DNA from 4 places in the Geobacillus stearothermophilus ATCC 12980 genome. Region 4 is predicted to be linked to each of the others. Evidence: riboswitches for the same ligand, from Rfam matches in the RefSeq annotation. Region 4 holds a riboswitch; each other region holds the start of a gene.

Region 1 (3,297 bases), 1.1 Mb from region 4:
GATGCTCACGTGGCTCGCCTCGGACGGCATGCTCGTCAAGCGGCCGATTTTAACGGACGGCGAGCGGGTCGTGGTCGGATTCCGCGAACAAGACTACGAATCGTGTTTTGCCGGGCGCGTTTCGACGGAAACATAAAAAATTTGGCCGAAATGAAATGAATTCAGTGAGTTTTGGCGAAAAATCGGTTATGATGAAAAAGAACACAACTTGCCGCACTGGAGGGATTTAATGAACACGCCGAAAGAACTCCGTTATTCGAAAGAGCATGAGTGGGTGCGCGTCGAAGGGGATAAAGTGCGCATCGGCATCACCGATTTCGCCCAATCGGAGCTGGGCGACATCGTGTTTGTCGAGCTGCCGGAAGTCGGCGCGGAACTGACAGCGAACGAGCCGTTCGGCAGCGTTGAGTCGGTGAAAACCGTCTCGGAATTGTATGCGCCGATCAGCGGCACGGTCGTCGAAGTGAACGAAGCGTTGAACGACAATCCGGAATATGTGAACGAATCACCGTATGAAAAAGCATGGATGATCGTTATTGAGCCGAAAGACTTAAGTGAAGTGGACAACTTGTTGACGGCCGAACAATACGAAGCGATGATCAACGAAGGATAAACGTTCCTGCAAAGTTCGCTTCGAACCGGGCCCCCTATACATACCGGAATGTGATGAAAAAGGGGTGCTCGTGATGGTGTTGCAAACGAAGCAACTGGATGTCACGGACCGGGTCACCGGCAAATGGAACGGCCGCACGATCGAACTGTACGAGGGAGGCGAGCTCATCGGCCGCCTTCCGCTTCCTGCGGCTGTAGCGTGGAAAAACGGATAAAGCGAACAAATGGGAAAATTTGAAAATGGGTCACCGCTACCGTTGAACCGGATCAAAAATATGTCGACTGCGACGGGGAGGCGGGCTGGTGTTAGGAGGCAACGGCGGATGGCCGTTGCTTTTCTGTTGCCATACAATATTGTATCCTCATTCACGTTAGGTGGGTCGGACATGCGACAGGTGGAAAAAGTGATTATTGTGGAAGGGCGGTCAGATAAGGAAAAAGTGGCGGCCGTGCTGAACGAGCCGGTTGTCATCATTTGCACGAACGGCACGATCAGCGATGCGCGCCTTGAGGAGCTGGCCGATGAACTCGAAGGGCGGGATGTGTACGTGCTCGCCGATGCCGACGAGGCGGGGGAAAAATTGCGCCGGCAGTTCCGCCGGGTGTTTCCGGAAGCAGGGCATATTTACATTGACCGGGCGTATCGCGAAGTGGCCGCCGCCCCGATCTGGCATTTGGCGCATGTGCTGCTGCGCGCCCATTTTGACGTCCGTATCGAATCGTTCATGAGAGGAAGAGGCGAGTGAACACAATCGGTCGAAACGATATTAAGCGAATGGTGGAAGGGGAGCCGCTTCTCGCTCTTTCGTTGTATACCCCACTGTGCGGCACGTGCCAGTTGGCGAGGCGCATGCTTGTTGTCCTAGAACAATTGTTTCCGGACATACCGTTTTGCGAAACGGACATCAACTACATCCCCGAGCAGGCGGCGGCGTGGAAAATTGAAAGCGTTCCGTGCTTGCTTCTTTTCGCCGGCGGAGAGATCATCGGCAAATGGTATGCGTTCCATTCGGTCCCTTATTTGTACGAAGCAATCCGCGCCCGTTTGCCGCGTTGACGATCCGCCATTTTTTGACGCCGTTTGACACATTTCATGGGAAATGACAAAAACGGCGTTGGTTCGCCACGGCGGCTGTCGAGATTTTTGTAAAGGATTCTCCCCCTTCGGCATGGAAATAAAAGGACAAAGGAGATGGGGGGAGGATGCTCAATGGAAATGTGCGAGTTGGTAGGACAGTTTATGGAACGGATGCAAACGTTGCGCCATTTGTTGCCGATTTTGCCGGATGAGCAGCTGTATGTTCGCTTTGAAAGCGAGGAAGAGACCGCCATGGTGGCGCTCGGCAAGGAGCTTACTGCCGGAAGGGAACCTGATGAACGGAACGTCTTGACGGTGCACGGCTCCAAAAAAGCACTTTGCTCGCTTTTAGACGGCGAGCTGAAGCTGCAGCAGCTCGTCCGGCTGCGCGAAGTGCATGTATCGGGAAGCTTTCGTCATCTGTTGCTGCTTGAGTCGCTCCTCCATTTGGCTAAGCCATATCGGCATGTTGGGTGAAATTTTTATTGACAATGTTCGACACAAGGTGATACAATCACAGTTGTAGTCAATCGAATAGGCGATTGTTGCGCTCTTATCAAGAGAGGTGGAGGGATGTGCCCAATGAAGCCCGGCAACCGTCAGCGCGTGCGCTGAAAAGGTGCCAATTCACACAAAGCGGCCTGCTTTGAGAGATAAGAGACGGAATGGTGCACAATACCTTTCTGTTCTCTGCGGGCAGAAAGGTTTTCTTTTTGCGCTCCGCCGCCTTGGGGAGGAAGGTGAAACGATGATTACACTCGAACATGTGACAAAGATCTATCAAGCGGCTAACGGCTCAGTCACGGCCGTCGACAATGTGTCGCTTGAGATTCGCGAAGGGGAAATTTTCGGCATTATCGGCTACAGCGGCGCGGGGAAAAGTACGCTCATCCGCTTGCTCAATGGGCTCGAGAAGCCGACGGGCGGCCGGGTGGTCGTCGCCGGCCGCGACATGGGGCGCATCAAAGGGCGGGAGCTGCGCAAGGCGCGTCAAGAGATCGGGATGATTTTCCAACATTTCAACTTGCTTTGGTCGCGCACAGTGCGGGAAAACATTGCGTTTCCGCTCGAGATTGCGGGTGTTCCGAAAGCGGAGCGGCAAAAACGGGTCGATGAATTGATCGAGCTCGTCGGGCTCACGGGGCGGGAAGAGGCGTATCCGTCGCAGTTGAGCGGCGGGCAAAAGCAGCGTGTCGGCATTGCCCGGGCGCTCGCCAACAACCCGAAAGTGCTGCTTTGCGACGAGGCGACATCGGCGTTGGACCCGCAGACGACCGATGCGATTTTGGACTTGCTCGTTGACATCAACAAGCGGCTCGGGCTGACGATCGTGCTGATCACCCATGAAATGCACGTCATCCGCAAAATTTGCGACCGCGTCGCCGTGATGGAAAACGGCAAAATCGTTGAGCAAGGCGACGTGTTGCACGTGTTCCGCAACCCGCAGCAGCCGATCACGAAGCGGTTCGTCAAGCAGCTCGTCGAGCCGGAAGAGACGGAAGAGGCGATTTCCCATTTGTTTGGCCAATACCCGAGCGGGCTGATCGCGCAGCTGACGTTTGTCGGCGCGGCGGCCGGCCAGCCGCTCATCAGCCAGGTCGTGCGGC
Region 2 (3,297 bases), 1.3 Mb from region 4:
ATCGGCGCCGGCAAAGCCTTTAAAGACGAACAGTTCATCTTGTTTCATTAAATAATCGAGCACTTTGTCGTACAGTTTATCAAACGTCTCCGGAGACATCGGCTGGTTGACCGCGCCCCAGTCGATCGTTTGCTTCGTTGACGGTTCTTCGACGATGTATTTGTCTTTCGGCGACCGCCCTGTGTACTTGCCGGTTGTCACCGCGACGGCTCCGGTGTGGGTCAGCCGTCCTTCGTTCCGTTGCAGGACTTTCTCGACGAGCTCGGCGACGGACAATTGGTGATGTACGTACGGTTTTTGTAGCAATAAATCAAGCTTATTCGTCATGTTTGCGATCCCCATATTCAAAACCCGCCTTCTTTTTGTAATCACTCTTGAAAATAGTATAACACATTTTTATTAATAGTCCATACTAATTGTGTGGGTTTTTCAAACTTTATTTTGCCCAATGTGTCGATTTCCTTGAGGAAAGAATTTTCGCGGCTGGAAATGATAAAAAATGAATTTTGATAGTTGACTTTGCCGATTCCGTTGCGATAAGATAAGTCATTGAACGGATACTCTTATCCCGAGCCGGTGGAGGGACAGGCCCGATGAAGCCCAGCAACCGTCACAACTGGACATGTGTGAAATGGTGCTAACCTGTGGCAAGGCGCAGTCCTTGAACGATAAGAGTGAAAGGAAGCAATACGATTGCCATGACCTTTCCTCAGCCGTTACAGGAAAGGTTTTTTATATTGCGAAGGGAAAAAGGGAAATGAGTTCCGTGTCGCCACATCATGCCAAGAGGAGGAAACAAACCGAATGTCAGCCAAACGCCGCTTGTTTACTTCAGAGTCTGTGACGGAAGGACATCCGGATAAAATTTGCGACCAAATTTCTGACGCCATTTTGGATGCGATTTTGGAAAAAGATCCAAACGCCCGCGTCGCCTGCGAAACGAGCGTCACGACCGGGCTGGTGCTCGTGAGCGGGGAAATCACGACATCAACATACGTGGACATTCCGCGCATCGTCCGCGATACGATCCGGGAGATCGGCTACACGCGCGCCAAATACGGATTTGACGCTGATACGTGCGCGGTGCTGACGTCGATTGACGAACAATCGCCGGACATTGCGATGGGGGTGGATCGGGCGCTCGAGGCGCGCGAAGGTCAGATGACTGATGAGGAAATTGAAGCGATCGGCGCCGGCGACCAAGGATTGATGTTTGGGTTCGCCTGCAATGAGACGGAAGAATTGATGCCGCTGCCGATTTCGCTTGCGCACCGCTTGGCGCGCCGATTGGCGGAAGTGCGTAAAACGGACGTCTTGCCGTACTTGCGGCCGGACGGGAAAACGCAAGTGACGATCGAATACGATGAAAACGGCAAACCGGTGCGCGTCGATACGATCGTCGTTTCCGCGCAGCACCATCCGGAAATTACGCAAGAGCAAATCGAGCGCGACATTAAAGAGCAGGTCATCAAGCCGGTCGTGCCCGCGGAGCTGCTTGATGAGAACACGAACTATTTCATCAACCCGACAGGACGGTTTGTCATCGGCGGTCCGCAAGGGGATGCTGGGTTGACGGGGCGCAAAATCATCGTCGATACGTACGGCGGCTACGCCCGCCACGGCGGTGGCGCGTTCTCGGGCAAAGATCCGACGAAAGTCGACCGCTCGGCAGCGTATGCGGCCCGCTATGTCGCGAAAAACATCGTCGCGGCAGGACTGGCCGACAAATGCGAAGTGCAGCTCGCCTACGCGATCGGCGTCGCCCGTCCGGTATCGATTTCCATTGATACGTTCGGCACCGGCAAAGTGTCGGAAGACATTTTGATTGAGGTCGTGCGCAGCAACTTCGATCTCCGCCCGGCGGGCATCATCAAAATGCTTGACCTGCGCCGCCCGATTTACAAACAGACGGCTGCTTACGGCCATTTTGGGCGTACGGACATCGACTTGCCGTGGGAGCGCACTGATAAAGCGACGACGCTGAGAGAACAAGCGCTGGCGCTGGCGGACAAGTGATGAAAGAAAAAGAGCTGCCTGATCACGGTAGCTCTTTTTTGTCGGCGCACGATGTCCGCTGTTGCTGCAGCGCTTTGTAATACTGCCCTTTCTCGACATATTCGCGGCGGATGCGCTCCATTTCGCGGATATCGTCTTCCGTCAGTTCGCGGACGACTTTCGCCGGTCGGCCGAGGGCGAGCGTGTTGGGTGGAATTTTTTTGCCCGGCGGCACTAAACTGCCGGCGCCGATAAACGCGCCTTCCCCGATTTCCGCGCGGTCCAAAATGATTGAGCCCATGCCGATGAGCGCGTTTTTGCGAACGATGGCGCTGTGCAAAATGACTTGATGGCCGACCGTCACCCCGTCCTCAATGATAAGCGGATTGTTTGGACTTTGATGCAAAATTGAGTTATCTTGAATATTGACCCGGTTGCCAATCACCGTTGGTGCCACATCGCCGCGAATGACGGTATTGAACCAAATGCTTGTCTCTTCGCCGATCACGACATCGCCGGTGATCGTCACATAGTCGGCGATAAAGGCGGAGGCGGCAATTTGCGGCGTTTTGCCTTTGTATGGGTAAATCATGGGCGTTCGTTCCTTTCTGTTGCAAAATCGATCGTTCACCATGTATTGTACAACGCTGCGTCCAAATCGCCAACGAAAGCGAGCGCGCCTAATCGGGATTGGTGAAAAACGTTTCGTTTCGCCCGATGAGTGGTTGGGATCGGGGAAGAAGATCCGATTTCACAAAGCTTCTCAACGTGAGAAGAACCGTTGTTGAGCGGCTTTTTCATTCCGTCGCCAACCCTTTTATGATTTGCCCCGGCCGCATTGATGGCAATACTGGAAGACGAGATCGCAAGCTGTTCAGACGCGAAACAATTTTGGTTGCCGATAAGATGGAAATGCTAGGAGACGAGACCATGGTGTTTGCACCTGAGGTGAACCGATTGAACATTCCGAAAAACCCCATCGCCTTGATGAAAATGGTGTATCGTGACGTGCTTCCGCTTGTCCACCGCGAGCTTGCCTATTGGCGGCGCCAGGCCGAGCGCATTCCCGACCCGGAGCTTCGGCGCCAGGCCTTGGCGAGCATCGCGTCGAAAACGTTCCATTGCGAAGGCGGCTCCATTTTGGCGCTTTTGGCCGGAGAAAACATGGAGGATTGCATCCGCTTTATCGTGGCTTACCAGACGATCAGCGATTATTTGGATAATTTGTGCGACCGCAGCACCTCGCTCGATCCGCTCGACTTTCGCGCCTTGCACGATTCGATGCCGGACGCGTTGACAATC
Region 3 (3,297 bases), 340 kb from region 4:
CGAATTCGGCCCGGCGAGCCGGCGCAAATCGCTCAAATTGGCGGCGTCCATGGCGATGATGTAATCAAATTCCTCCAAGTCGCGGCGCCCGACTTGCCGGGCGCGGATGCCGGAATAGTCAATGTCGTTTTCACTCAAAATCCGCCTTGTCCCCTCATGCGGCGGCTCCCCGACATGCCAGCTGCCCGTTCCCGCTGAATCAACGACAATCTGTCCGTCAAGCCCCCGTTCGTTCACCAAATGACGGAATACCGCTTCCGCCATCGGCGAACGGCAAATGTTGCCGAGGCAAACAAACAACACTTTGACCATCGAAGCAGCCACTCCTTTCCATCCCGTTTTCTTGGCATTAGTTTTCCCTTTTCATCCAAGCGCTTGATAGCTGCTTTCTAGCAGCTCGTGCACATGCACCTATATTTTACCACCTAACGCTGGCGCGGACTATATTGCCTCTCCCCTTTTTCACCGCCGGTGTGGTACAATACATGATAACCTGCCACGAAAGGAGCGAAACCATGGATTTATCGAAACCGTCCGCAGAAAACGTCGAATATATCGTTGAACAACTGAAGAAAAAATTAAAAGTGCTCAATTTTGATGCGATTAAGCCGGCCCATTTTTCCGAGGCATGGTATGACGAACTGAAAGACATTTACGACATGGTCATGAAGCGTGAAACGTTCAGTTCAAGCGAAATACAGGCCATTGTTGAGGAGCTCGGAAGCCTGCGCAAGCGGTAATCCTCTCCTTCCGTCACCGGATGGAAGCATCGCGAAGCTGCCTATGTATATAAAAAAATTCCTATCGAAAAACTAGGATTGACATTAGCGCCAATTGTGTTAAAATTTAATCAATATAAATTACATACGCTTATCAAGAGCGGGGGAGGGACTGGCCCGATGAACTCCGGCAACCTGCCGCGTTTGGCAAGGTGCTAATTCCAGCAAAATGGGATCCATTTTGGAAGATAAGGCGTCCCTCGTTCTTCCGCTCTTTCCGAAATGGAAGGGGCGTTTTTATCGCCAGGCTGCCCGTTGCCGGATGAATATCCGACTAATTATGTTGATTTTCTTTGTTTTTTAAGGAGGGGGAAACGATGCTCACATATGACCAATGGGAAACGGCCGAAAAACCGTCTTTTCCGTCCGATGATGAAACGAAAGGGGCGTTGGCTGTCCTTGCTTGGGCGTACCGCGAATACGGCGATGACATTGTCTATGCGTGCAGTTTTGGCATTGAAGGGATTGTGCTCATTGATTTGATTTTCCAAGTCAAGCCGGATGCGGAAATCGTCTTTTTGGATACAGGGATGCATTTCCAAGAGACGTACGACACGATCGCGAACGTACAGGAAAAATACCCGTCGCTCCGCATCGTGATGAAACAGCCGCACTTGACGCTGGAGGAGCAGGCTGCACAGTTCGGCGATGAACTATGGAAACGCGATCCGAACAAATGCTGTGAGTTGCGCAAAGTCATTCCGCTGCGGGAAGTCTTGACCGGCGTCACCGCCTGGATTTCCGGCTTGCGCCGCGAACAGTCGCCGACGCGGCGCCATGTCGAGTACATCAATAAAGACGACAAATTCCGCTCCATTAAAGTGTGCCCGCTCATTCATTGGACGTGGAAAGACGTTTGGAATTACGTATATAAACAAGGTCTTCCGTACAACGTGCTCCATGACCGGGGCTACCCGAGCATCGGCTGCGCCCCTTGCACAGCGCCGGCATCGGATCCGAACGATTTGCGCTCCGGGCGCTGGGCCGGCCAGGGGAAAACGGAGTGCGGGCTCCATCTCACATAAGGGGAGAACAACGATATGCTCCTTGCCATTGCCTTTATTGTGTCCTTTTTCTTCGCCATGAACATCGGGGCGAGCGGCGCGGCCGCCTCGATGGGCGTCGCGTACGGGTCGGGCGCCATTCCGAAAAAGTCGATGGCCCTCCTTCTTTGCGGCATCGGCGTGTTTCTCGGCAGCCTTGGCGGCGGAGAAGTAGTGAAAACGATCGGGTCGGGCATTATTCCGTCTTCGATCCTCACCGTCAAAATCGTCGTCATCATTTTAACGGCGGCGGCCATTTCACTTTTTGCGGCGAACATCATGGGCATTCCGCTCTCGACGAGCGAGATCACCGTTGGATCAGTCGTCGGCGTTGGCATCGCCTATCAGGCGTTGTACTTTCATAAGCTGCTGTTTATCGTGTCGGTATGGATCGTGATCCCGATCGTCGCCTTTTCGTTTACGCTGGCTGTCGGCAAATGGTTTTTGACGCTCAAGCGAAAATATCCGCAGCTTGAACAAGGGCGCTGGCAAAAAACATTCATGGCCTTGCTCGTTGTCACGGGCTTTCTCGAGGCGTTTTCCGCCGGCATGAACAATGTGGCCAATGCCGTCGGGCCGCTCGTCGGCGCCGGGCTGATGGCGGTCGGGCCGGCAACTATCTTCGGCGGCTTGTTTGTCGCTGCCGGCGCCCTGTTGCTTGGGCATCGCGTGTTAGAAACAAACGGAAAGAAAATTACAAACTTCTCCCCGTTTGAAGGAATCGCCATTTCCGGCACGGGAGCCGTGCTCGTCATCATTTCGTCGCTGTTTGGTTTGCCTGTTCCGCTTACGCAGATTACGACATCGGCGATCATCGGCATCGGCACGGCGAAAAGCGGGATGTCGATTTGGCAAAAGCGGATTGTCGTGCAACTGTTGAAAGTGTGGTTTGTTTCGCCAATATTTTCCCTTGTCATTTCGTACAGCCTTGTGAAACTGTTGCTTGACAGCGATGTTTACACGGTGATTGCCATCTTCAGCGTCTGCCTGGCGACGCTTGGCGTCATCAGCTTAAAAAAAACAGTCGCCGAAGAAGAGCGTTCGCTTCATGAACATGGCGGCGGCATTTAATGAACATCTATCAATCTAGGAGGTTATGAACATGAGTTTGAGCATTCCGCATGGCGGCACATTGATCAACCGTTGGAATCCGGATTACCCAATCGATGAAGCAACGAAAACGATCGAGCTGTCCAAAGCCGAACTAAGCGACCTTGAGCTGATCGGCACAGGCGCCTACAGCCCGCTCACCGGGTTTTTAACGAAAGCCGATTACGATGCGGTCGTAGAAACGATGCGCCTCGCTGATGGCACTGTCTGGAGCATTCCGATCACGCTGGCGGTGACGGAAGAAAAAGCGAGTGAACTCACTGTCGGCGACAAAGCGAAACTCGTTTATGGCGGCGACGTCTACGGCGTCATTGAAATCGCCGATATTTACCGCCCGGATAAAACGAAAGAAGCCAAGCTCGTCT
Region 4 (3,297 bases):
AAATCGCGGCCAATTGTAATGTGCGGCACGAACACGAATTCCGGCTCCCCGGCAAACAAGCCGCTGTGCAGCTGCTCGTGCAACCGTTCCAGCACTTCGTTTGGCTCGACTTTCAAATAAATGATGTGGCTTGTCGGGTAAAACGAGCTGAATTTCGTCACTTTGATCGGAATTGGCTCCGTTTCCGCTGCGATGCGGCGCAGCTCTTTCGTCATTTCTTTGATTTGCTCCTCATCCGCCTCAAACGGGTATTTTAATGTAATGTGCGGCGGGATGAGGGCGTAATGGCTGTCGTACCGCTTCCGGTACGAGTTGGCGAAGTCTTGAATCCGCTTTGGCGGAAAAATGACAATGACGTACTTCATTCCGCTTTCCCTCCTTCAGATGGTTCGTTTGCCGTTATTTACAGCGACAAAATGGCCGATACCGCCCGGGGCACATCCGGCTGCCAATACGTCCATGCATGCCCGCCGGCAAATTCATGGTACGTGTAGGGAAACCGCTTTTCGATCAATAAGTCCCGTGCGGCCCGGTTCGGGGTGATAAAATCGCGTACATGGCCGTCCGTCGTTTTGACCGCCGTTTCTTCTGCGCCGACGGAATGGTAAAGGGAAAGAAGCGACGGGGCGCGGAACGCGCGGATGCGTTCGAGCACCGAGTCGTCAATGTAAGGAGACTGCATGGCGATTTTTCCAAATGTATGCGGATACAACAGACCGGCTAGAAGCGACACGGTTCCTCCCAGCGAATCGCCAATCAGCGCTCGTCCTTTGCCCATTTGATATGTCGGCAGCTCGCGATCCAAAAACGGCGCGAGCTCATGGGCCAAAAAGCGGATATAGGCTTCGTTTTTTCGACCGGCCGGGTGGTATTTCTCGTAGCGGTCGCTGACGTTCCGGTCCGGGATGCCGACAACGATCGTTCGGTCGATCGTTCCTTCGTCCATGAGTGTCTCGATCACGGTTTTGATTTTTCCGTACATAAAATAATCCTTGCCGTCTTGCGCGATTAATAAAGAATATTTATGCAACGGAGAAAAATCGCTTGGCAAGTAGACAAGCAACCCGATTTCTTCTTGCAGCTCCCTGCTGTAAAGCGTATAATCGCGCATCGTTCCTGTTGCTGTCGCCATGATCATCCTCCATGAAAGCGCAAGTTCACTTGTTATTGTAACATATTTAGGCAAAAAGATGTTAACGAAGGGCTCGAATTTTTCGTGAACTTGCCGAACATTGGCGCCGGCAAAAAAATGACTTGCAAAAATGGCCGGAATGCGTTACATTTTTTAATAAATTAACAATTAACAAAATTAAATACGCAGCGGTTCTTATCAAGAGAAGCGGAGGGAACTGGCCCAATGAAGCTTCAGCAACCAGCCGCCCGACGGCCAGGTGCTAAATCCAGCGAATTGAGCATTCAATTCGGCAGATAAGAAGAAGCATGACCATGTTCGTATGGAAAAGTCTTCTTCTTAGAAGACTTTTTTTATTTACTCAAGCGGCCGCTCCCTCAACCGAGAGGCGTCGAGGATCAAGGCCCTCGGCTGCTGCTTGACCAACAGCGGCGCTTCGTTGGGCGTTAAGTGGTTGGCCGTTGATCCATGATGGAATTTTCAACAGAAGGAGAGAGATGAGGTGGATAAACTAGAAACGTTGTTAGCGCAAATTGGCAACCGGAGCGAAACGGTGACGGGGACGGTCAACCCGCCAGTTTATTTTTCCACCGCCTACCGTCATGCCGGCATCGGGGAGTCGACCGGGTTTGACTATATCCGCACCGGCAACCCGACGCGCAAAATCGTCGAAGAAGCGATCGCGAGACTGGAAGGCGGCGACCAAGGCTATGCGTTCAGCTCCGGCATGGCCGCCATTCAGACAGTGCTCGCCTTGTTTGAGAGCGGAGACGAGTTTCTCGTATCGGCCGACCTTTACGGCGGGACGTACCGCCTGTTTGAGCGCGGCTGGCGCAAGTACGGTCTCGGCTTTCATTACGTCGATTTTGCCGATCTTGATGCTGTGGAAGAAAAAATCACGGAAAAAACGAAAGCCATCTTTTTGGAAACGCCGACGAACCCATTGATGCAGGAGGCGGATATTTCGGCGGTCGCCAAGCTCGCCAAACGGCATGGGCTTTTGTTGATTGTTGACAACACGTTTTATACACCGGTGATTCAACGCCCGATCGAACAAGGCGCCGATATTGTCATCCACAGCGCCACGAAATATTTAGGCGGCCATAACGACGTGTTGGCTGGCCTTGTCGTCGCCAAGGGCGAGGAGCTCTGTCAACGCCTGACCGAGTATCAGAACGCCATCGGCGCGGTGTTGTCGCCGTTTGATTCGTGGCTGTTGATTCGCGGGATGAAAACGCTGGCGCTAAGGATGCGCCAGCATGAAGAAAACGCCAAGCGCATCAGCGCCTTTTTGCGCGAACATGAAGATGTCACTGATGTGCTGTATCCGGGGAGAGGCGGGATGCTGTCGTTCCGGATTGCCGATGAAAAGTGGGTGAACGGGTTTTTAAAAAGCTTGCGCCTCATTACATTCGCGGAAAGCCTGGGCGGAGTCGAAAGCTTTATTACGTACCCAGCGACGCAGACGCATGCGGACATTCCTGAGGAAATCCGCATCCAAAACGGTATTTGCAACCGACTGCTCCGCTTCTCGGTCGGCATCGAACATGCGGATGATTTAATCGCCGACTTGGCGCAAGCGTTCAAACACATGAAAGAGGTGTAAGCGATGGAACGGGAATGGTCGTTTTCAACGAAACTTCTCCATAATGAATGGAAAGTCGATCGCCACACGGGAGCGGTGAGCGTGCCGATCCAGCACGCCTCCACGTTCCATCAGTTCGATTTCGACACGTTCGGCAAATACGACTACAGCCGCTCCGGCAACCCGACGCGCGAGGCGCTCGAGGAAACGATTGCGGCGTTAGAAGGCGGCGTGCGCGGATTCGCCTTCGCTTCTGGCATGGCGGCCATTTCGACGGCGTTTTTGCTCTTGTCCCGAGGCGACCACGTCCTCGTGACCGAAGACGTCTACGGCGGCACGTACCGGATGATCACGGAAGTGTTGACCCGCTTTGGCATCGAGCATACGTTTGTCGATATGACGGATTTAAACACAGTAGCGGAAAACATTCGTCCGAACACGAAAGTCATTTATATGGAAACGCCGTCCAATCCGCTGTTAAAAGTGACCGACATTCAAGGCGTCGTCAAGCTGGCGAAAGCGCACGGCTGTTTGACGTTCTTGGATAATACGTTCATGACGCCGGCGTTGCAGCGGCCGC

Evidence for each region. A riboswitch is a leader RNA that binds a small molecule or an ion and turns the genes downstream of it on or off. The one in region 4 is predicted to bind S-adenosylmethionine.
Region 1: another riboswitch for S-adenosylmethionine. It lies ahead of QSJ10_RS13190 (methionine ABC transporter ATP-binding protein); the one in region 4 lies ahead of QSJ10_RS03915 (methionine biosynthesis PLP-dependent protein).
Region 2: another riboswitch for S-adenosylmethionine. It lies ahead of metK (methionine adenosyltransferase); the one in region 4 lies ahead of QSJ10_RS03915 (methionine biosynthesis PLP-dependent protein).
Region 3: another riboswitch for S-adenosylmethionine. It lies ahead of QSJ10_RS02020 (phosphoadenylyl-sulfate reductase); the one in region 4 lies ahead of QSJ10_RS03915 (methionine biosynthesis PLP-dependent protein).

Annotation. Positions count from the first base shown of each region.
Region 1 covers NZ_CP128494.1:2,417,691-2,420,987, reverse strand. Annotated here, with positions in the region: gene QSJ10_RS13220 (arsenate reductase family protein) at 1-136, shown strand, start outside; gene gcvH (glycine cleavage system protein GcvH) at 230-613, shown strand; gene QSJ10_RS13210 (DUF2553 family protein) at 687-827, shown strand; gene QSJ10_RS13205 (ribonuclease M5) at 999-1,358, shown strand; gene QSJ10_RS13200 (thioredoxin family protein) at 1,355-1,669, shown strand; gene QSJ10_RS13195 (hypothetical protein) at 1,823-2,167, shown strand; SAM riboswitch class I at 2,241-2,350, shown strand; gene QSJ10_RS13190 (methionine ABC transporter ATP-binding protein) at 2,439-3,297, shown strand, end outside.
Region 2 covers NZ_CP128494.1:2,246,612-2,249,908, reverse strand. Annotated here, with positions in the region: gene pckA (phosphoenolpyruvate carboxykinase (ATP)) at 1-342, opposite strand, end outside; SAM riboswitch class I at 561-675, shown strand; gene metK (methionine adenosyltransferase) at 805-2,016, shown strand; gene QSJ10_RS12130 (gamma carbonic anhydrase) at 2,039-2,587, opposite strand; gene QSJ10_RS12125 (tetraprenyl-beta-curcumene synthase family protein) at 2,926-3,297, shown strand, end outside.
Region 3 covers NZ_CP128494.1:379,745-383,041, reverse strand. Annotated here, with positions in the region: gene QSJ10_RS02030 (low molecular weight protein-tyrosine-phosphatase) at 1-312, opposite strand, end outside; gene QSJ10_RS02025 (DUF1128 domain-containing protein) at 516-740, shown strand; SAM riboswitch class I at 868-974, shown strand; gene QSJ10_RS02020 (phosphoadenylyl-sulfate reductase) at 1,097-1,804, shown strand; gene cysP (sulfate permease) at 1,820-2,893, shown strand; gene sat (sulfate adenylyltransferase) at 2,925-3,297, shown strand, end outside.
Region 4 covers NZ_CP128494.1:716,409-719,705, forward strand. Annotated here, with positions in the region: gene QSJ10_RS03905 (YjcG family protein) at 1-365, opposite strand, end outside; gene QSJ10_RS03910 (GTNG_0744 family esterase) at 404-1,132, opposite strand; SAM riboswitch class I at 1,325-1,435, shown strand; gene QSJ10_RS03915 (methionine biosynthesis PLP-dependent protein) at 1,635-2,738, shown strand; gene metC (cystathionine beta-lyase) at 2,742-3,297, shown strand, end outside.